Regions from separate parts of the Pseudoalteromonas sp. NCIMB 1079 genome, predicted to be linked through region 1. Evidence: predicted binding sites of a transcription regulator. Region 1 holds the regulator's gene; each other region holds the start of a gene.
The links. Region 1 encodes sigma-54, which starts transcription at its own class of promoters, with help from an activator protein. Its sites were predicted from a motif close to GTTGGCACGNNNNTNGNNT; they were not measured.
Positions count from the first base shown of each region.

Region 2: glnA (glutamate--ammonia ligase) is a predicted target of sigma-54. The motif match lies at 4,902-4,920, and genes of this name have one in related genera.
Region 3: ABX891_RS04760 (DUF1328 domain-containing protein) is a predicted target of sigma-54. The motif match lies at 6,891-6,909, and genes of this name have one in related genera.

Region 1 is NZ_JBEWZA010000001.1:3,310,074-3,318,016, forward strand. It holds gene mlaE (lipid asymmetry maintenance ABC transporter permease subunit MlaE) at 1-178, opposite strand, end outside; gene ABX891_RS15420 (ATP-binding cassette domain-containing protein) at 178-993, opposite strand; gene ABX891_RS15425 (calcium/sodium antiporter) at 1,249-2,217, shown strand; gene ABX891_RS15430 (KpsF/GutQ family sugar-phosphate isomerase) at 2,221-3,192, shown strand; gene kdsC (3-deoxy-manno-octulosonate-8-phosphatase KdsC) at 3,193-3,744, shown strand; gene lptC (LPS export ABC transporter periplasmic protein LptC) at 3,741-4,295, shown strand; gene lptA (lipopolysaccharide transport periplasmic protein LptA) at 4,285-4,830, shown strand; gene lptB (LPS export ABC transporter ATP-binding protein) at 4,827-5,552, shown strand; gene ABX891_RS15455 (RNA polymerase factor sigma-54) at 5,622-7,121, shown strand; gene hpf (ribosome hibernation promoting factor) at 7,148-7,435, shown strand; gene ptsN (PTS IIA-like nitrogen regulatory protein PtsN) at 7,440-7,892, shown strand; gene rapZ (RNase adapter RapZ) at 7,911-7,943, shown strand, end outside.
Region 2 is NZ_JBEWZA010000001.1:146,853-154,795, forward strand. It holds gene ABX891_RS00665 (DUF2959 domain-containing protein) at 1-12, shown strand, start outside; partial or broken gene ABX891_RS00670 (MBL fold metallo-hydrolase) at 87-1,155, shown strand; gene ABX891_RS00675 (CBM9 family sugar-binding protein) at 1,223-1,951, shown strand; gene ABX891_RS00680 (hypothetical protein) at 2,113-2,430, opposite strand; gene typA (translational GTPase TypA) at 2,645-4,468, opposite strand; gene glnA (glutamate--ammonia ligase) at 4,976-6,382, shown strand; gene ABX891_RS00695 (DUF4124 domain-containing protein) at 6,496-7,017, shown strand; gene glnL (nitrogen regulation protein NR(II)) at 7,100-7,943, shown strand, end outside.
Region 3 is NZ_JBEWZA010000001.1:1,018,187-1,026,129, reverse strand. It holds gene tyrS (tyrosine--tRNA ligase) at 1-232, opposite strand, end outside; gene ABX891_RS04790 (peptidoglycan DD-metalloendopeptidase family protein) at 556-1,869, shown strand; gene ABX891_RS04785 (hypothetical protein) at 1,944-2,120, opposite strand; gene ABX891_RS04780 (aldo/keto reductase) at 2,134-3,105, opposite strand; gene ABX891_RS04775 (sodium ion-translocating decarboxylase subunit beta) at 3,248-4,378, opposite strand; gene oadA (sodium-extruding oxaloacetate decarboxylase subunit alpha) at 4,392-6,173, opposite strand; gene ABX891_RS04765 (OadG family protein) at 6,185-6,430, opposite strand; gene ABX891_RS04760 (DUF1328 domain-containing protein) at 6,949-7,122, shown strand; gene ABX891_RS04755 (hypothetical protein) at 7,181-7,372, shown strand; gene ABX891_RS04750 (YcxB family protein) at 7,507-7,943, shown strand, end outside.

The sequences.
Region 1 (7,943 bases):
CCATAATAATGAGTAACGATTGCGAACCAACCATATAAAGCTGGCGAACAAGTAACGGTGTGCCTTTTTTAAAATTAGGAACATGCGCTAATGCACTAAACAGCATATAAGCAGAACGACCAAGGGCCGCAAAGCGTCCTAGCGTTTTATGTCCTAGCTTTTGAAATAAATCCAACATTATGCTTTTTCTCCAAGTAGTTCGTCTGCATAAGCCTGAGCCGGAAAATGAAATGGTACTGGACCATCCGACAAGCCTTTTAAAAACTGTTGAACTAAAGGAGATTCATGATTACGCATTTCATCTGGAGTACCACAACCAATTACCCCTTGATCGGCGATAATTATAACGTGTTCGGCAATACTCATTACCTCTGTTACATCGTGCGTCACGATTAAAGACGATAAACCTAATACTTCGTTGAGCGACTTAATTAGCTTAACCAATACGCCCATCGAAATAGGATCTTGTCCTGCAAATGGTTCATCGTACATGATTAGCTCTGGATCAAGTGCTATAGCGCGTGCAAGCGCAGCACGCCTTGCCATACCGCCGGATAACTCAGAGGGCATTAAATCTTTAGCGCCACGTAGTCCAACAGCTTGCAATTTCATTAACACAACTAATCGAATCAGGTCTTCACTTAGCTTTGTGTGCTCTCTTATAGGAAACGCGATATTGTCAAATACCGACATATCAGTAAACAACGCACCACTTTGAAAAAGCATACTCATTTTAGTACGTGCTTCGTATAACTCTTTACGAGACATTTTAGGAATGCTGCCACCTTCAAATAAAATATCACCTGAATCTGGTTTAAGCTGACCACCAATTAAACGCAACATAGTGGTTTTACCAATTCCGCTTGGCCCCATAATCGCAGTAATTTTACCTTTAGGAACGCTAAAACTCATATTTTTATATATGGTTCTATTGCCTCTCGAAAAGCTAACATCCTTGACTTCTACTATTGATTGCGACAAGTCGCTCTCCATAAAAATGTTCACTAGTGCCCCTATTTTAAAGCTTTTTTGTCAAAGATGGAAAAAACAATTCGTAAGATTTTGTAATACACCCATGAAAAGGATTATAAGACTCGCTCAAAACAGCTTAACCCCGGCTTAAATTTTTAAATTAGCTGTTTAAAAGCAGCATTGTTACGCAGTTGACCTTACTCTTTTATTTATACTTTCATCTTGGCTTTTGTTACTATTCGCGCCATCCGTATTTTGTATAACTGGCTTAACACAATGGTTACCTCGTTTGTTATTTTAATTCTTGGTTTTGCAGCTCTTGTTTGGAGTGCAGACAGGTTTGTTTATGGCGCTGCGGCTCTTGCTAAAAACTTTGGTGTACCTACACTTATTGTTGGTTTGACCGTTGTAGCAATGGGTTCTTCAGCACCCGAAATGATGGTTTCGGCATCTGCCGCACTAGCTAACAAAACAGACACAGCTGTTGGTAATGCTGTTGGCTCTAATATTACAAACATTTTACTTGTGTTAGGTATCACGGCTCTATTTCGCCCTCTTTCAGTTTCATCTAGTACGTTAAAACGCGAAATGCCATTGGTGATGCTCGTATCTTTAGCTACTTGGTATGTGTTCTCAGATAACTACTTTTCATTCAGTGAGGGTGTGGCACTTTTAGTTGGCTTTATCGTATTCATCGGTGGGTTAATCATTGTATCTATGCGTGCAAAAAACAAAGATGACCCATTTGTCTCAGAAGCCTGCGACGATGTACCAAACGATGTACCTACTAAAAAAGCGGTATTTTGGTTAATTGTCGGCATGATACTCCTGCCGGTTAGTTCTCATTTTTTAATCGGCTCAGCTGTTGATATTGCTAAATACTTCGGCTTAAGCGACTTAGTCATTGGTTTAACAATTATTGCCATTGGTACTAGCTTGCCTGAACTTGCCGCCTCGGTTGCAGGCGTACTTAAAAATGAAGATGATTTAGCACTAGGTAATATTGTTGGCTCAAACATATTTAATATTTTAGCTGTATTACCTCTAGCAGGTATTATTAATCCTTCAGCAATTGATCCATCGTTAGTAAGCCGAGATATATTAATTATGATTGGTGCAACACTTGCTCTTATTATTATGTCATTGAACTTTAGAGGCACCCAGCGTATCAATAGAGTAGAAGGCGGCTTATTACTAATAGCGTTTTTGGGTTACCAAGGGTATATTTTTAGTCAAGTAGGGTAAAAGATGGCAACGCTAAACTTTATTGAACAAGGCCTTCGCGTTTTAGATGTTGAGCGCCAAGCACTTAGTGATATTGCACAATATGTAGATGAAAATTTTCATAATGCGTGCCAATTAATGTACGACTGTGAAGGCCGTATTATTGTTATTGGCATGGGAAAATCAGGCCATATTGGCAATAAAATAGCGGCAACTCTTGCAAGCACTGGCAGCCCTGCGTTTTTTGTTCACCCTGGTGAAGCAAGTCATGGTGATTTAGGTATGATCACTAAAAATGACGTGGTTATGCTTATTTCTAATTCAGGGGAAACCAGCGAAGTTTTAAATATCATTCCGGTTTTAAAACGACTTGGTGCCAAAATGATAGCGATGACTGGCAATACGCAATCAACCATGGCAACCCTTGCTAATGTACATGTGTGTATTAAAGTAGAAAAAGAAGCTTGTTCATTGGGTCTAGCCCCTACATCAAGTACCACTGCAACGCTTGCGATGGGCGATGCCATGGCAGTTGCATTATTAGAAGCTCGCGGCTTTACAGCTGATGACTTCGCGCTATCTCACCCAGGTGGTAGTTTAGGCAAGCGCTTATTACTTACTTTAAAAGATGTTATGCACAGCGGCGCAAATACACCTATTATTGATGTTTCACAAACAGTTAAAGATGCTCTAATAGAAATGTCAGCTAAAGGATTAGGTATGACAGCCATTGTTGATGAAAATCAGCAACTCGTAGGGTTATTTACCGATGGTGACTTACGTCGCATTTTAGAACAAAGAATTGATATTCATACAACACAAATAGATGTTGTTATGACTAAGTCATGCACTACAGCTACGCAAGATATTTTAGCCGCTGAAGCGCTCAATATTATGGAACGTAAACGTATAAATGGCCTAATCGTCGTCAATGAGAAAAACCAACCTATTGGCGCATTAAATATGCAAGACCTATTGAAAGCAGGAGTGTTATAAATGCAATTTGAAGAACTCTATCAACCGCTGAGCGATGATGCAAAAGCACGCGCTAAAAAAGTAAAACTACTTATATGCGATATTGATGGTGTATTTTCTGATGGCCGTATTTACCTTGGCAATCAAGGTGAAGAGCTAAAAGCATTTAATACAAAAGATGGTTTTGGCATTAAAGCACTTATAAACAGTGGCTTTGAAGTAGCTGTTATTACTGGTCGTCATTCACAGATAGTACAACAACGTATGAGCAGCTTAACCGTACAGCATATTTATCAAGGCCAAGAAAATAAGCTCATTGCCTATCAAGAATTAAAAGATAAACTCAACCTTAGCGATGAACAAATTGCTTATATTGGTGATGACGGTCCTGACATGCCTGTTATGGAGTTAGTAGGCTTTGCCGTTGCAGTAAATGATGCCCACCCACTTATTAAGCGTTTGTCACACTATGTAACGCAAATGCCTGGTGGTTTTGGTGCTGTGAGAGAACTCACCGATTTGCTCATGCTTGAAAATGGTAAAGCATTGACTACACAAGGCACTAGTTCATGAATGCAGCGCGCATAATATTAAGCGTTTTATTCATTAGCTGTATGGTTTGGCTTTGGTACCCTTATTTTACACAAACAAATATTGTGCCTCAGGCTGAGCCTGAAGTTATTGCTAAGCCTGATTACATAGCTATTGAGCTCAAACAGACAGCCTATGATGAGCAAGGTAAAATTAGCCACAAAGTCACTGCGGCTAAAATGGAGCTATACCAGCAATTAGGTTTCACGTTTTTCGAAAAACCCATTTTCACTTTATATAACGAACAACAAACGTGGCAAATAAATGCAGACGAAGCAACATTATACGAAGATAAACAATTAATTTTAGAAGGTAATGTGGTTGCCAAAAATTTAACCGATAACGCCATGATAGACAAAATCAATGCTGATAATATTCAGGTTGATATAAAGCTATTAACAATGCGTTCGGAGCAACCCGTCATCATCACTGGACCCAATTTAAAAATCACCGGTAAAGGCCTAGAAGCCGACTTAAAAACCGAAGTGATAAAACTAATTAACCATACGCGAACCATATACTATGACCAATAAAATATTAAAATCACTTATAATTCCTACACTTATACTAGCGTTTAATAGTAGTGCTGCAGAGCAAAACACGCAACCTGCTGCCAATCAAATTTCAATAAGTGCCGACAAGCAAGAAGGTCAATTGAAAGCTAATGTGGGTATTTTTGAGAAAAACGTTGAGATTATTCACGGTAATCGCCGCATTACAGCCGATCGCCTCGAAGTACACAAACGTGATGAACTTGGTGATAATAAACAATTATTAATTGCCACAGGTAGCCCTGCGCACTTTGAAGAAAAGCAATCAGACGGCACAACTATGAGCGCCAGTGCTGACGAAGTACGTTATGATGTATCTAAGCGTTTTTTAACGCTTGTTGGTAATGCACAAGTATCGCAAGCCGGACAAAAAATAAATGCTAAAAGCATTACCTACGACATAGAGCAGCAGCTCATCAGTGCCGAAAAAGATGAAAACTCAACTGACCGCGTTCACACAATTTTAGTACCGATCGAAACTAAAAAAAGTAAAAAAGGCGATAAAGGTCAACCATGAGCACATTAAAAGCAGAACTATTAGCAAAAAGCTATAAAGGTCGTGAAGTTGTAAAAAACGTCGGCCTTGAAGTACAAGCTGGCAGTATAGTTGGCTTACTTGGCCCTAACGGTGCTGGTAAAACAACGACTTTTTATATGATTGTAGGGCTTGTTCCTAGCGACAAAGGTAAAATATCTATTGATGATAACGATATTACTCTTTTACCTATGCATAGTCGTGCTAGATTAGGCATAGGCTACTTACCACAAGAGTCATCGATTTTTAGAAAGCTGACTGTTTATCAAAACTTAATGGCCATTTTAGAAACGCGCAAAGAACTAAATAAACAAGCCAGAGAAGACACGCTCAATAACTTATTAGATGAATTTAGCATACAACACATTCGTGATAGCCAAGGTATGGCATTATCGGGTGGAGAACGTCGTCGTGTAGAAATAGCACGAGCGCTGGCAGCAGATCCTAAATTTATATTACTGGATGAACCGTTTGCTGGTGTTGACCCTATTTCGGTATTAGATATAAAGAAAATAATAGAACATCTTAAAAATCGTGGGATTGGAGTATTAATTACCGACCATAACGTAAGAGAGACCCTTGATGTTTGTGAAAAAGCCTACATTGTTTCTCATGGGGAGCTGATTGCATCAGGTACTCCAGAACACGTATTAAATGATAAAACAGTACGCGATGTTTACTTAGGCGAGCAATTTAGGCTGTAACATTTACGCCATGTCTTTAAGCATCTGCTAGTATTAATTATAACAACATAAAAGGATTGTTAGAGATACATGAGGCAATCACTACAGCTGCGCATGGGCCAGCAACTTACAATGACTCCACAGTTGCAACAAGCTATTCGTTTGTTGCAACTCAGTACATTGGATCTCCAGCAAGAAATACAAGAAGCTCTCGACAGTAATCCACTATTAGAGGTTGAAGAGGCAGACTATTCCGAAGACGCTGCTGGTAAAAACGAGCAAAAAGCTGATACCGATGACATAACTGTTAGCGCATCTGCTGATGATGCTCCGAGCGAATACGAACAAGATACTGGTGAAGCACTTGCAAAAGACACGCTAAGTGACGACATGGCTATGGATGTTAGTTGGGATGAGTACATGAGTGCCGCTCCTGCAGCCTCATCAGGTCCAATGCCTGAAGATGAATCTATATACCAAGGCGCCTCTACTGAAACGCTCCATGAGTATTTAATGTGGCAATTACAACTAACGCCATTTAGCCCTACCGATGAAGCCATCGCTATTGCGATTGTAGAAGCCGTCGATGATTCAGGTATTTTAACACTAAGCTGCGAAGAAATTTTAGAAAGCTTTAATCAAGAAAACGAAGATGATAACGAAGTCGAACTTGATGAAATTGAAGCGGTATTAAAACGCATCCAACTGTTTGATCCTGTTGGTATTGCTGCACGTAGTTTACAAGAGTGTTTGTGTATTCAGCTTAATCAATTTGATAAAGAAACACCTTACATTAATGAAACGAAAATGATTTTAACCGAGCATATTGATCTATTAGCAGCTCGCGACTATCGTACATTAATGAAAAAAACTAAGCTCAAAGAAGAAGAGCTTAAAGAAGTAATGACACTAATACATACTCTCAACCCAAAACCTGCAGATACTATAGTAAGGGAAGAATCTGAGTATGTTATTCCTGATGTGTCAGTTAAAAAAATTAAAGGCCGCTGGGTTGTCGAATTAAACCCAGATAGCATGCCTAAAATTCGTGTTAATAGCCAATACGCGGCAATGTCTCGCACTGTAAAATCAAGTGGCGACAGCCAGTTTATTCGCTCACATTTACAAGAAGCTAAATGGTTTATTAAAAGCTTAGAAAGTAGAAACGACACGCTATTAAAAGTTACTAATTGTATTGTTAAGCAACAACAAGGCTTTTTTGAACATGGCCCTGAAGCCATGAAACCAATGGTTTTAAATGATGTCGCTGAAATGGTAGAAATGCACGAATCGACAATTTCGCGCGTAACTACTCAAAAGTACATGCATACACCCCGTGGTATATTTGAGCTTAAATACTTTTTCTCAAGCCATGTAAGTACTGAAAACGGTGGTGAATGTTCATCTACAGCAATACGTGCGCTTATCCGAAAATTAATCGCAGCAGAAAACTCAGCAAAACCATTGAGTGATAGCAAAATAGCGGATATATTGGCTGAGCAAGGAATTAAAGTAGCAAGACGTACAATCGCAAAATACCGCGAATCTCTTGCTATTCCACCGTCAAATCAGCGTAAAAGTCTGATTTAAGACGCTAAACTAAGAGGGTAATGCTTATGCAACTAAACTTAACTGGTCGTCACGTAGAATTAACCGATTCACTAAGAGACTATATTAATACTAAATTTGCGAAGCTTGAAAGACACTCTGATCATATAAATAATGTTCATGTCATTCTCGATGTAGAAAAATTAAATCAAAAAGCAGAAGCCACAATACACGTAAGCGGTGCTGAGCTATTTGCCTCTACAGAACATCAAGATATGTATGCCGCTATTGACTCGTTGATCGACAAGCTCGATCGCCAAGTAATCAAACACAAAGAGAAGCTTGCTCGACACTAATATGATGAAATTAAGTTCACTTATATGCCAGGACTGCAGCAAAGCTGCGGTCCTTTTTAATAGCAAAAAAAGAATTTTAGAGTTCATTAGCGAACTTGCTCACGACAAACTTCCGTATTTACCGCAACAAGATATTCTTAATGCTTTAATGAGCAGAGAGAAATTAGGTAGTACAGGTATAGGGCGTGGCATTGCTATTCCTCATGGAAGAATGAGCGGTGCAGAAGAGCCTTTGGCTTTAGTGCTCGTTAGCGAAACTCCAATAAACTTTGATGCAATCGATAATCGCCCTGTTGATATTTTTGTCGCACTCATCGTACCAGATGGCGATAACCAGCAGCACTTAAAGACTCTAGCAACCATTGCTGATAAACTAAACAACAAAGATTTTTGTAAACAGTTACGCAGTGCAAAATCTGATACTGAGCTTTACCAAGTTATTGTCGATCAATCATAGTTTTATAAAGGGTGTTAAATGGAGTTAATTATCATAAGCGGCCGTTCTGGT
Region 2 (7,943 bases), 3.2 Mb from region 1:
AGCGCTGGCTAATCATTTGTTACTTTAACAAGCCTGCTTAATTGCAGGCTTTTTTATGTTAAAGGGAATGCTAAAAAGGATTTACAATGAAACGCTTTTTAATCGCAGCAATGCTCTTATGTATATTAACGGCCTGCGGTGCACCTAATAATAGTAATCGTATTACCAGCTCTGACTCAGTTGTTGTTATTAATGATAAGAACGGCCGTTATAAAAATTTATACATAGGTGAAAAAACATATCCCACCACCTGTACTGAAAACTGCTACCCAGCCCACCCAGACTTACTATGCAAAACCGGCAGCGAAAACTGCCAGTACCAAGGCCAGCAAACTAAACCACAACTTAGCACTGGCTATACAGTACGCTGGCTTGGTCACGCTAGTTTTGTAATTAACACCCCAAATGGTCAAAATGTGCTGTTTGATCCGGTAAAAAATCAGTTTGATTCTCCAGTCGCACTTGGCTTTAAACTCAGCGGTGGCACTTATCGTAAAGCAGGCGCTTGGCCTAGTGAGCAAGAACTGGAAAATATTGATGCGGTAATGTATTCGCATATTCATTACGATCATTTTAATAAAGCCGACATACAAAGCATTGGCAATAAACCTCGCTATTTAACACCACTCGGGATGGCCGACAACTTCCCTACCGGCGGTTTTAATATTAGCGAAATGCCGTGGTACTCAACAACCAACATTGACGACTTAGTTATTAACGCCCTGCCAGCTCATCATTTTAGCGCTCGCGTATTAGTGCCCTTTCTTTACGAAGATAACAATAAAGACTTATGGAATGGCTGGCTGCTTGAACAAAACGGTAGCACCTTATTTTTTGCAGGCGATACAGGCTACTCAAAACACTTTAAAGACATATGGCGATATAGATGTATGCTTAATCCCAATCGCTTCTTACTACAGTAAAGACGATCCTAACTGGTACCGTTACGTGCACACCACACCTGAAGACGCGCTCAACGCAGCACAAGAGCTTAATTGTAAAGTAATGATACCGTGGGGATACGGTAACTCAAGTTGGAAAATGGGCGACCACAGCAGTCATTCAGCCTTACTTCGCTTATTGCATATGTACAATAAAATGGATTCAAAAGTACCGCTGTATATTTTAAACGAAGGCGAAAGTATTTCACTGTAACTATTTACTTAGCTGTTTTAAGATTGTTATTACATTAAGACAAATCGACAATAAAATTGAGAGATTAATGAAGAAATTAGCACTCGCCTTAAGCTTTTTATTAAGCACGCCAGCAATGGCTATTGATGTTGAACATACATCAACCCCAATTACTATTGATGGCGTATCAGAAAGCGCATGGGATAAAGCCGCTTGGCACGACATGCCTTATCTAATGGATGGCACACTGCCATCAAACGATGCCGACTTTAAAGGGCGTTATCGCTTATTGTGGGATCAAAACTATTTATACCTACAAGCCGATATTGTGGATGATGTTCTAATAGATAAACACGCAGATCCAACCTATAAATATTGGGATGACGATGCGCTTGAAGTGTTTATAGACAGCGACGCATCGGGCGGAAACCACCAATTTAATCACACCGCTTTGGCGTACCACATTGGCCTTGATAACCAAGCCGCCGATTACGGCCCTGATAAACAAGCCCACTTGTATACCGACCACCTAACAAGTAACTGGAAGCGCAATACCACCGCACCTTTTAACATTACGTGGGAAGTAGCAATAAAACTCTACCCTAATGATTATAAAGAAGGTGCTAAAAACACCCCAATTACACTTAGCGAAAAGCAAGTAATAGGCTTTATGTTAGCGTATTGCGATAACGATGGCAGTGACGTGCGCGAGCACTTTATGGGCTCACACGAAGTACAACCAATAAATGGCGACAGAAACCGTGGTTTTATAGATGCCGACGTATTTGGCAAAATAACCCTACTTCCTAAAAAGTAAGCCACCCCCATCAAGAAGAGATACAAGGTTGGGTTGAGCGCAGCGAAACCCAACGACCCCACCACCAACAAACACAGATACTTTGCATTATCGATTATTTAATTCTCAAGCACGTTTTTGCTTAGACAAAGAGCGGGCTGCGCCCTAATATAAAGCTAATTTCAGCCACCCTTTTGCTCATGTTTAATAATTTTAAGAAGCAAATCAATTCTGCGATTTGTTTTTTTGGTTTGCTCCCTAATCATTCCCTGCACCACAGCTGAAGCAAGGAAAATAAAACATATTATTTGAAATAATTCAGTTTCAATATCATAGAAGCTATTAGCAATTGATAACAAAACAAACGGTAAAAAAATTAATATGAGATCTTTCAAGCCCCAATCATTTTTTCCTAACGTTTCAAATTCATCTTTATATTTTTGCAGTTCAGCAATATGTTCTATCTCTAGTTTTGCCTTAATTACATTTTCGGTATTCACACTAGCTTACTCGCACATATTAAATATAGCTTTGATAATAACTTAATACCTTTTTTAGGTTCAATATTAAAAACTGCTTAACAGTATCGAACCAACCGCGATGTTCTTCCAACCTGAGAGCTTACAGCTCTTCTCTCGCTAACTATTGTTCACAAAAAAGCCGCTGTATTTTTCAATACAGCGGCTTTTAAAATCATTATTCTAAATTAATAGATTATGACTTAGGTGCACGACCCGCACGTTTACGTTCGTTTTCTGTAAGGTGTTTCTTACGGATACGAATGTTTAGTGGAGTAACTTCAACTAGCTCGTCATCATCGATGAACTCAAGCGCTTGCTCAAGTGAGTAGTTAAGGTGTGGAGAAAGCGTTTGCGCTTCATCAGTACCAGATGCACGTACGTTAGTTAACTGCTTGCCTTTAAGGGCGTTAACTGTAAGGTCGTTATCACGGTTATGAATACCGATAACCATACCTTCGTATACTTCAACACCGTGACCGATGAATAAACGGCCGCGCTCTTGTAAGTTGAATAATGCGTTAGTAAGTGCTTTACCAGTTGCGTTTGCAATCATTACGCCGTTCTTACGAACACCGATAGCGCCACCTTTATGAGGACCATAATGATCGAACGTATGGTACATAAGACCAGAACCCGAAGTAAGCGTCATGAAATCAGTTTGGAAACCAATTAAACCACGGCTTGGGATCATGAAGTCTAAACGCATACGGCCTTTGCCATCTGGAGTCATGTTAGTAAGTTCACCTTTACGTAGGCCAACTTGTTCCATAACAGAACCTTGATGCTCTTCTTGACAGTCAATAGTCACTGTTTCAAACGGTTCTTCTAGAACGCCATCTACAGTACGTAAGATAACTTCTGGACGAGAAACTGAAAGCTCGTAACCTTCACGACGCATGTTTTCGATTAAGATACCTAGGTGTAATTCACCACGACCAGAAACACGGAAGCTATCTGGGCTTGCAGTATCTTCAACGCGAAGTGCTACGTTGTGTACTAATTCTTTGTCTAAACGCTCACGGATATTACGTGACGTTACAAACTTACCTTCTTTACCACAGAAAGGTGAGTTATTTACAGAGAATGTCATTGTTACAGTTGGCTCATCAACACTTAGTGGTGGTAATGCTTCAACGTTTCCTGGGAAACAAACTGTATCAGAAATCTTAAGCTCACCAATACCTGTTACAGTTACGATGTTACCAGCGTAAGCTCTATCAGTTTCGATACGCTCAAGACCTAGGTAGCTTTGTACTGCACCAATTTTACCATTACGTGTAGTGCCATCAGCACTGATAATAGTAACTTGTTGGTTAGGAGCAACAGAACCACGTTTTATACGACCAATACCAACTACACCAACATAAGAGTTGTAATCTAGTTGAGAAATTTGCATTTGGAAGTCACCTTCAGGATCTGCATCCGGTGGTGATACTTCTTCAACGATCATCTTGAACATAGGTTCCATGTTGTCTGATGGTTCGTCTAAATCTAGTGTTGCCCAACCGTTGATTGCTGAAGCGTAGATTACTTTAAAGTCTAACTGTTCGTCAGTCGCGCCAAGGTTGTCGAATAAATCAAAGATTTGATCCATAACCCAATCTGGACGAGCGCCTGGCTTATCAATTTTATTGATAACGACGATTGGCTTTAAGCCTTGCGCGAATGCTTTTTGCGTAACGAAACGCGTTTGCGGCATTGGACCTTCTTGAGCATCAACAAGTAATAATACTGAGTCAGCCATCGAAAGTACGCGTTCAACTTCACCACCGAAATCGGCGTGTCCCGGGGTATCTACGATATTGATATGGTAGTCATTCCAAGAAATGGCTGTGTTTTTAGCCAAAATGGTAATACCACGTTCTTTCTCAATGTCGTTTGAGTCCATCACGCGCTCTTCGTTACCGCCGCGTGTTTCTAATGTACCTGATTGCTCAAGTAGTTTGTCAACCAGTGTTGTTTTACCATGGTCAACGTGCGCGATAATCGCTATATTTCTTAACTGTTCGATGCTCATATATTTACTCAGAGAAATTAAATTCTCATTGATCCTGCAAGATCTACGCACTCATCCACGCTTTCGCGAGATGTCCCAGCATAGGATTTAAAAGGGCGCATATTATCCCTCATTAATGACATGGATGAAAGTTTATCCAATATAAATTTCAAAACTTTCTCAATACTTTTACTAAGTATCTGTTTTATATATGACAATTATATGAATTAAATTTCAAATTTTTTTTGAAAAACAGCCTTTTTGGCTATTTTGCTGATCTTTTTGGTACTCTTTTGCATTTAGGTTATGCTATTTCCGAGCGATTAAATTAGCAGCAAATTGTGCCCTGTAAATTTTGCACCAAAAAGGAAAATTTACGCACCAATATAGTGCGTTTGTACATTCCATTTTGATGCAACGATATTTTTTTAATTTATAAACAGCTAGTTATAAAAATGGCACAAAATCAGCTTAGTAAATCCCAAAGCAATTATGCAGCAATAACAAAACCCAATAGTTGGAGGACACATGTCACAATCGGTTTTAGATTTTATTAAAGAAAATGACGTCAAGTTCATTGATTTACGCTTTACTGACACTAAGGGTAAAGAACAACATATATCTATTCCTCATCACCAAGTTGATGAAGACTTTTTTGAAGACGGTAAAATGTTTGACGGTTCTTCAATTGCAGGCTGGAAAGGCATAAACGAATCAGACATGGTATTAATGCCAGTTGCTGAATCAATCAAACTAGACCCTTTCACTGAAGAATCAACATTAATCGTACGTTGTGACGTAGTAGAGCCTTCAACACTTCAAGGTTATGAGCGCGACCCGCGTTCTGTTGCTAAGCGTGCTGAAGATTACATGCGCTCTACAGGTATTGCAGATACAGTTTTATTTGGCCCTGAGCCAGAGTTTTTCGTATTTGACGACGTTAAATACAAATCAGATATGTCTGGTTCTATGTACAAAATTGATTCTAAGCAAGCTGCTTGGAACTCAGATAAAGAATATGCAGATGGCAACACAGGTCACCGTCCAGGTATTAAAGGCGGTTACTTCCCAGTTGCTCCTGTTGATGACTTCCAAGATTGGCGTTCAGCTACGTGTCTAGTTCTAGAAGAAATGGGTCAAGTAGTAGAAGCACATCACCACGAAGTTGCAACAGCAGGTCAAAACGAGATTGCTACTCGCTTTAATACAATGGTATTAAAAGCGGATGAAATCCAAGAAATGAAATATGTTATCCATAACATGGCTCACTTATACGGTAAAACAGCAACGTTTATGCCTAAGCCAGTTGTTGGTGATAACGGTTCTGGTATGCATTGTCACCAGTCACTTGCTAAAGATGGTGTAAACCTTTTTGCTGGTGATAAGTACGGCGGCCTTTCTGAAGATGCGCTTTACTACATTGGCGGTATCATCAAGCATGCTAAAGCAATCAATGCTTTTGCAAATGCCTCTACTAACTCGTACAAGCGTTTAGTACCAGGTTTTGAAGCACCAGTTATGCTTGCATACTCTGCACGTAACCGTTCTGCATCAATTCGTATCCCAGTGGTTCCATCTGAAAAAGGTCGTCGTATTGAAGTACGCTTCCCAGATCCAACTGCTAACCCATACCTTGCTTTCTCAGCAATGCTTATGGCTGGCCTTGATGGTATCAAAAACAAGATCCACCCTGGCGATGCTATGGATAAAGATTTATATGACTTACCAGCTGAAGAAGCAGCAGAAATCCCAACTGTTGCAGCATCACTTGACGAAGCACTATCTGCACTTAGCGCAGACCGTGAATTCTTAACTCAAGGTGGTGTATTCACTGATGACTTAATCGATGCTTACATCGAACTTAAATCTAAAGAAGTTGAAAAGCTTAACATGACAACTCACCCAGTTGAGTTTGAAATGTACTACAGCTGTTAATTTAGCTGTATAAAATATGTGTGTTCTCAAGCCCGCTTTGCGGGCTTTTTTAATGGTAAAATTAATCAATCTCCACTAAAGTTAAGTTACCGACAAAAATGCAGGGCTGCAGAGTGAACAACAAGATTTTATTACTATTAATTGCTTTAGGATTAAGCAATTATGGTTACGCTGGTGAAACAAAGATATACGCTTGGAAAGATAAAAATGGCGTATTAGTGTTCTCTGACACCCCTCATAAAGGTGCTAAAGAGGTAAAGCTTACCAGCCAAGATCTTAATATGCCTGCAACAAATACTGACATTTTTGACGAGCAACCCCAGCCTCAACAAGCGGGCTTTAGTATTGCCATTTCCTCACCTGATCATAACCAGACTATTCGTGAAAATACCGGCACTGTTTATGTTACTAGCCGAATAAAACCACGCTTTGAAACTGGTTTTACTATACAACTTTTTATTGATGGCAAAGCACATGGCCCAGCCAGTGACAGTTCAACCTTTGCAATAAGAGATGTAGAACGTGGTGAGCACACACTACAATTAAAGCTTTTGAATAGTAAAAACCAAGTTATTGCTATAAGTGAGCCCTGCATATTTTTTATGCACCGAAAAGGGCTAAACCTAAGTAACTAAATTGGGGCATTACTAAACGTGCAGCAGTGTATTTTACTATATAACTTGCTTGTAAATATTCACGCACTAAAATGGTGCAGCTATGATTAATAATAAAAACTTTAGCCCTGAGCTACTCGATGCTATTTGGCAAAATCAAACAACCGCTATCATGTTGCTTGATAAAAACTTCACCGTTGTCTATGCCAATACCAGTACTAGCGAACTGCTTGGCCTTGGTAACAAGCGCCTATTAGATCAGCCTTTCGATAGTCTTTTTAATTACCATTCAATCGATTTGCAGCGTATAGAACAATACTCATTAGTTGAAGGTGTAGATTGCCAGCAGCACAGAGCTGACGTGGTTTTTAGCGATTCTCGCCATGCAAAAGTAGCCGTAAGTACACGACAAATTAAGTTTGATGGCTCACTTTATATTTTATTTGAGTGGCGCCAAACTGATGACGAAATTAAGCACGACCAAGCGTCTAATCAAATGCATCAATACCAAGCAGCCCGAAATCTAATTAGAGGCTTAGCTCACGAAATTAAAAATCCTTTAGGTGGAATTCGCGGAGCGGCGCAGTTATTGCAGTATGAGGTTGATCAACAAGAAAGAGACCAATGTGCTGAACTTATCATTGAGCAAGCCGACCGATTACGTGAATTAGTAGATAGGCTTTTAGGGCCAAATCAGCTTCCGCAAAAATCGTATGGCAATATACATCAATCACTTGAATCAGTTGCACGACTAAGTACGTTAGATAATTGTTCTAACATTAGCTTGGTTAAGGATTACGACCCAAGCATTCCTGATGTATACATTGATCAAGGTAAAATTCAGCAAGTAGTATTAAACATTGTTCGTAATGCTCAACAGGCACTTGTAGATGGCGGTGAAATAAAAATAAAAACCCGCATTAATCATCAGCATCGTCGCCCAGGTA
Region 3 (7,943 bases), 2.3 Mb from region 1:
TCATGCCGGTAAAGTCACCAATTAAGAAAATAACCTCATGACCTAAATCCTGAAAGGTTTTCATTTTATTAATTAGTACAGTGTGTCCTAAGTGTAAATCAGGCGCTGTAGGATCAAAGCCTGCTTTTATTTTTAGCTTCTTGCCCGACTTTAGTTTTTCAACTAGTTCGTCTTCAATTAATATTTCTTCTGCACCGCGTTTTATCTCTGCTAGAGCGGTTTGTAAATCCACTGTGTATTACTCCAAAATTCTGCCGACGAAGGGGCGACTAGTTACTTGCGTAGTCACGGTTTAATAAAGGTTTAAACCGAATAAATAGATGTAGCTAACATAACAAATTTCTACCTAATTAAAACAACTTTTTAAGTGATTCATGCAACTAAACTAAATCAATTGAGTCTTAGCTAGGTAGAGCGTTAAAAAAGGCTTTCTAAGCCCGATTTTAGCGTAGTTTAAGGTCAGTTTAAATCTACAAAACACTAGTATTCGTACATTATTAAGTATATCCTGCAATATTATGTATTTATTATCTTGACAGCAGAAAAAGGCACGTTATGGTTCACGTGGTTCACACGCTCCCCAAAAAACACAAATTGCTTATTCTAGGTTTGGTTTCTGCTATTGTTGGCTTAGCCTTTCTTCCTTCTGAAAAAGCCACTGCATCCAAAGACAATAGTGCAAATGCACTAGAAATTGGTAAGCGCTATGAGTTACAAGTTAAAGTTGATAACAACGAAAAATTAACTGAGCTAAATTCAGAGCAAGCAGCAGAAAAGTTACCAGAATACGACTTTGTCGATCATAAAGTTAAAAATGGCGACAATTTAGCAATTATCTTTAAGCGTGCTGGTTTTTCGGCTCAAACGCTTCATAAACTAATTAACACTAATGCGGAGACTCGCAAACTGACTAAAATTCACCCAGGTGAAATACTTAGTTTTGCGACAGCTGAAGATGGCTCCTTAGCTCAACTGCGCTATGTGATTTCAAAAACCGATACTTTATTTGTTACCTTAAACGAAGAAGGTAACTACGATACAGCTATTGATAGCAAAGAAATTGAAACGCTAACCAAAACCGCTGGCGGAGAAATATCTAACAATTTTTGGACTTCAGCAATTGCAGCAGGTTTAAGCGAACGCCAAATAATGAACTTTGCTGACATATTTGGTTGGGATGTTGATTTTGCAAACGACATTCGTAAAGGCGATGTTTTTGGCTTAATTTACGAGTCTCACTATGTTGATGGCGAGTTTATTGGTACTGGTAAAATTATTGCAGCTGAATTTGTAAACCAAGGTCAGCGCTTTGCAGCTATTCGCCATACTGACGGCAATTTTTATACGCCTGAAGGGCGTAGCATGAAAAAAGCATTTTTACGTGCGCCTGTAAGCTTTAAATATATTAGTTCGAGCTTTAATCCTCGCCGCTTACACCCTGTTACTGGGCAAGTTAGAGCCCACCGTGGTATCGACTTTGCTGCACGCACTGGCACACCTGTTGTTGCATCTGGTAACGGTAAAGTAATTAAAGCCGGTTACAGCAAGTACAACGGTAACTACGTATTTATTAGCCATGGCACGCAATATGTAACTAAGTACTTACACCTAAATAAGAAGCTAGTTAAAACGGGCCAAAAAGTTAAACAGGGCCAACAAATTGGTACTGTAGGTTCTACAGGTCGTGTTACTGGTGCACATTTACACTATGAATTTTTAGTAAATGGCGTTCACCGTAATCCTAAAACTGTAAAACTTCCTAAGTCAGAGCCATTACCTCGCTCAGAACTTGCCAAGTTTAAACCTATTGCTGATAACTTTATTGCCCAGCTTGAGCGCAATCGCGAGCTACAGTTAGCACTTAAATAAAGTTTATCAATAAACATTAAAAAAGCCTTTGCAGGTTTACCCTGCAAAGGCTTTTTTGTATACGCTATTAACCATTAGTACATCAGTACATAAATGAGCTGAATAACTAAAGACACCATCACTAATGGCCAAATATATTTACTGTATTTGGTTGCGCCGTTGAGCCCTATTTTACTTTGATACTTTTCAAGCAAGGGTATAAGTATCGCCAGCGCAACAAACAAACCAATTAAAATAACGAATATGTTCATATTAACGCCCTACTTATGGTAATTCGTGGCCTTTAGCGCTTACATAAAGTGCATACCAATGCTCACGAGTTAGCTCTACGTTTACAGCATCACAAGAGGCTTTAATCCGTTTAGCATTAGTTGTTCCAATAATTGGCTGAATAGATGCGGGATGGCGAAGCAACCATGCAAGTACAATTGCCTCAGCAGAGGTTTCATAAAGTGCAGCCAGCTTATTAACTAAAAGACTGGTGTTGATATCTGCCTGAGATGCGTTTGATAAATCACTACCACTGTACAAGCCTTGGCATAAACTACCCCAGCTTTGAATTTGGATTTCAAAATGGCGACAGTACTCAATACTACCTGGCGTAAAATTAAGATCTTTACCGTCACTGTTACCGGCATATACACCTTCATCAACAAACTGATGTTTTTGTAAACTAGCCTCAATTTGGTTAGCCACAATCGGCATATCAAGTGCATGTTGTAAAAAGTTCATTTGGTGCTGCTGCATATTAGACACTGCAAAATTGCGCACTTTACCGCTTTCTTTTAAGCAACTAAATATACGAGCAATCTCGTTAACTTCCATGAGTGGATCAGGACGATGCAGCATAAGTACGTCTAAATAGTCTGTATTTAATCGCTTCAAGGATGCTTCAACTGATTGCTCAATCCACTTTGATGAAAAATCATAGCGCTTTGGTCCTAAATCATCTTCAAAACGAATCCCACACTTAGATTGAATATACATATGCTCTCTAAGCTCTGGCCGCTCACTTAATGCTTTACCAAAAACCTGCTCTGCTTTACCAAAAGTATAAATATCAGCATGGTCAAAAAAATTAATACCACCTTCAATGGCGTTATCTATACATTCATGAGCTTGCTTAACATGTGCATCAGTGATTGCGTCTTTATTCCAACCGCCTCCCAGACCCATACATCCAAATACAAGTTTACTAACGTGAGGCAAGTGCTTTGCTAAAGGCGTGTGAAGCATGATAACTATCCTTAAAATGTTGAAGAGCTGTTACTGTAAACAAAAAGTGCTGAACAAGAAACCATTAAGAGGCGAAGAAATTAAGAACAAAAAAAAGCGCAGTAAACTGCGCTTAATGGTTAATCTATTTTAAATTACATTTTTAGCCAACAAGTGCTAATAAAATACCCGCAGCAACTGCACTACCAAGTACACCCGCTACGTTGGGTCCCATTGCATGCATAAGTAAAAAGTTATGTGGGTTACTTTCAAGGCCAACTTTATTAACTACTCGTGCCGCCATTGGCACAGCCGATACACCTGCCGCCCCAATTAATGGATTTATAGGCGTTTTAGATATTCGGTTAAGTCCTTTTGCCATAAATACGCCAGATGCCGTACCAATTGCAAAAGCCAGTGCGCCAAGCACTAAAATACCAATCGTCTCAACAGTTAAAAACTTATCTGCAGCAAGCTTTGAACCAACAGCTAAGCCTAAAAATATAGTTGTAACATTGATGATTTCGTTTTGAGCACTGTTACTTAATCTATCAACAACACCCGACTCCCGCATTAAGTTACCTAAACAAAACATACCTACAAGCGGTATAGCAGCCGGTAAAAACATTGCCGTTAAACTAAGTACCATAAGAGGAAAAATGATCTTTTCCTTTTTAGATACCTTACGTAATTCAGGCATCTTAATTTGGCGCTCTTCTGGTGTGGTTAGCGCACGCATAATTGGCGGCTGAATAATTGGCACAAGTGCCATGTATGAATATGCAGCTACTGCTATTGCGCCTAGTAAATCAGGTGCCAGTTTTGATGCTAAAAATATTGCTGTTGGCCCATCGGCACCACCTATAATGGCAATAGCCGATGCGTCCTGTAGAGTAAATTCAAAACCTGGCACATAGTTAAGTAATATAGCGCCAAACAATGTAGCAAAAATACCAAACTGTGCAGCCGCACCTAATAACAACATACGTGGGTTTGCAATAAGTGCGCTAAAGTCGGTCAGCGCCCCTACTCCCATAAATATCAACAGCGGAAAAATCCCCGTATCAATACCCACATAATAAACGTAGTACAAAAGCCCACCTGGGTCTGACAAACCTGCCACTGGTACATTTGTTAAAATTGCACCAAAACCAATAGGTAGTAATAATAGTGGTTCAAAGCCTTTAGCTATCGCTAAAAACAGTAATAAACACCCTACCGCAATCATTATTAACGATGGGATTGTAAAGTTAGCAATGCCTGTCGCATTCCAGAGGTTTAAAATACCTTCCATCCTCTATTTACTCCTAAGCTAATGCAATCATAGCGTCGCCGGTAGTTACAGCATCGCCTTCACTAACTAACACTTCAGCAATTGTTCCGGTATGCGTAGCGCGTATTTCAGTTTCCATTTTCATGGCTTCCATAATAATCACTACATCGCCTTCGTTAACAACTTGCCCAGCTTTTACTTTAATCTTAAAAATATTACCGGCTAGAGGCGCGTTAAGTGTTTCACCTGATGCAACCGAAGCAGATTGAGGAATGTGCTCAGAGTCTTTTAATGTTACTTCCTTAAGTTCACCACCTTGCGCTACGACTACGTCATAAACTTTACCATCTACTTTTACGCTGTATTGCTCAGCCTTCACTTTGTTACTATTTGAAGCTGATTTAGAAGGCGCTTTACTGCTTTTATCTTCAACAGAAGGTACTGGCTCAAATGCATCTGGGTTGTTGCGGTTTTTAATAAACTTCAAACCAACTTGTGGGAATAATGCATAAGTTAATACGTCATCAATTTGATCATCAGCAAGTGTTAAACCTTGCTCTTGTGCTTCTTTTAATAACTCAGCTTCAAGCGTTGCAAGCTCAGGTGCAATGTTATCAGCAGGGCGACAAGTAATAACTTCCGCTCCATCAAGTACGCGCTCTTGTAGCTCTTTATTCATTGGTGCTGGTGTTAAGCCATATTCACCTTTTAATACGCCAGCAGTTTCTTTAGTAATTGTTTTATAACGCTCACCCGTTAGCACATTAAGTACCGCTTGAGTGCCAACAATTTGCGACGTTGGTGTTACTAAAGGTAAAAAGCCAAGATCTTCACGTACACGTGGGATCTCAAGTAAAACCTCATTAAGCTTATCGGCTGCGCCTTGCTCTTTAAGTTGGTTTTCCATGTTTGTAAGCATGCCACCAGGTACTTGAGCTAATAAAATACGCCCATCAACCCCTTTTAAGCTACCTTCAAATGCCGCATATTTTTTACGTACATCTCTAAAGTAAGCAGCAATTTCTTCTAGGTGGTTTAAATCAAGCTCAGTATCACGCTCAGTCCCTTCAACTATCGATACAATAGTTTCAGTTGCAGAATGTCCATAAGTCATACTCATTGATGAAATAGCGGTATCGAGCATATCAATACCAGCATCAATTGCTTTTTGGTAAGTAGCAGTACTTAAACCTGTTGTAGCGTGGCACTGCATAGCAATTGGAATAGATACAGTTTCTTTAAGTGCTTTAATTAGTTTTTCAGCATCGTACGGCTTTAATAAACCCGCCATATCTTTAATACAAATTGAGTGACAACCCATATCTTCAAGCTGCTTTGCAAGAGTTAGCCACATATCAAGTGTATGAACTGGGCTAACTGTGTACGAAATAGTACCTTGAGCGTGAGCGCCTACTTTTACAGCCGCTTTAATAGCTGTTTCTAGATTGCGAACATCGTTCATTGCATCAAATATACGAAATACGTCAACGCCATTTTTATGTGCACGTTCTACAAATTTTTCAACTACGTCATCAGCGTAATGGCGGTAACCTAATAAGTTTTGACCGCGTAATAGCATTTGCTGTTTAGTATTAGGCATCGCTTTTTTAAGTGCACGAATACGCTCCCAAGGATCTTCGCCTAGATAACGAATACACGAGTCAAATGTAGCACCGCCCCACGATTCAATAGACCAATAACCCGCATCGTCTAATTTGCTAGCAATCGGTAGCATATCGTCTAGGCGCATACGCGTTGCTAATAATGATTGGTGAGCATCGCGTAATACCAATTCTGTTAATTTTAATTTAGCCATGTGTGTGCCCCTTATTTATTATTTGATTTGTACTGAGCAATGGCAGCACTAATAGCAGCGATGTGCTCATTAGGCACACCTTGAGATTTAAAAGATGGTGATTTAACTGGTGTCGCCACGTCAGGTTCGCTAAAGCGCGTCACCAAATTAGACATAAGCGTTACTGCACCAATTAATATCGACAGAAATACAAACACCCCAACCATGCCAGTAAGCATTAAGTTACCAGCCGTTGTGAGTAGAGCACCTATATCCATTTTTCTCCCCTTGAAACCCATATCGAAAATAAAAAATCGATTTAATTAAATATTTATTCACTGGATAATAACAAAACTAATCGCTTTGTCTACATCTTGTAAATTGGTAAAACCAATTAAACAATAAACAACATAACACTCAATTAATTTACATGCTATAACTCAGCAATCACGCGCTCTACAATACATACAAGAAATAACGACTATAGCTAATAGTTATATGGAAGTTGTTAATTAACTATCAAGCCAAGTAAAAATAAACACCAATTTTTAATATAAAATGCAAAGCCATAACCACTTGTTAATTGGTCTTACCAAATAAAGTCTGTTTAGTGAATATTTACCAGTTATTTGCAACAGTGTGAATAACTTACATAACAAAGCGTAAAAGTTACTAAGCAACTAATAACTAGAGTAACAGCAAAAAACCATAACCAATTGATATTTATAACAAATAAACTTTGGCATATAACTGGCATTAGTTATTATGAGCAAATTTGATAACCAAGGAGAAAACAATGTTACGCTGGACAATTACATTTTTAGTTATTGCTTTAATCGCTGCAGTGTTAGGTTTTGGTGGCATCGCAGGTGCCGCAGCTGGTATAGCAAAAATTATATTTTTTATCTTTTTAGTACTTTTAGTGATTTCATTAGTTTCAGGTGCACTACGTGGTAAATCACCCAGGTAGATAAAGCATTCAACTAACAAACACTAAAATTTAATTAATACTTACAAGGAATTACACTATGAACTCTACAACTTTAAAAGCAGCACTAATCGCAGTATTTGCAGGTTTTTTCATGATGGGTTGTGAAGACAACCATGCAGAAGATGCTGGCGAACGTATCGACGAAGCAGTAACTGATGTGCAAAACTCTGTTGAAGATGCATGTGAAAATGTTAAAGAAGGCGTGAACGCTGAAGAAACTAACTGTTAATTCTTCTTGTACCGCTAAAAAAAACGGCTTTCGAGCCGTTTTTTTGTGCCAGTAATAAAATCACTGACTATAAAGCTGCTCATTTAGCAGTTAGCTTGTTAAAATAAAAAAAACGATATTTAAAGCAAGGCAAAATGGCATTCACAACCACCTACACATTAGATAAACCCTACTTTTACGAGTGTTTTGATGAGTCACTCCCTTATAGTAAGCGTGCAAAACCTAAATACTTTTTACTTGTGTTGTTAGTTGCGCTTGGTTTATTTGGCATTTATGTTTTAGACGATCATTACTTAGGATCGTTTATGATCATGTTAGCGGTACTCGAGTGCGTCGCTTTTTACTATCGCAGACCATGGTGGGTAACCAGACAAATGCTCAGCAGAGCATCAGGCTCTGAGGTAACACTTACCTTTGATGAAGAAGGTATTAAATCTGCTAATCATTACAAAAGCTATCAATTAGAATGGCAAAATATAAGCGAAGTAATTGACACCCAGCAAGGTATTATTATTAAAAACAAAAGCGGCATGCAGTACATATCAAAACAAATACTTAGTCCTGAAACACT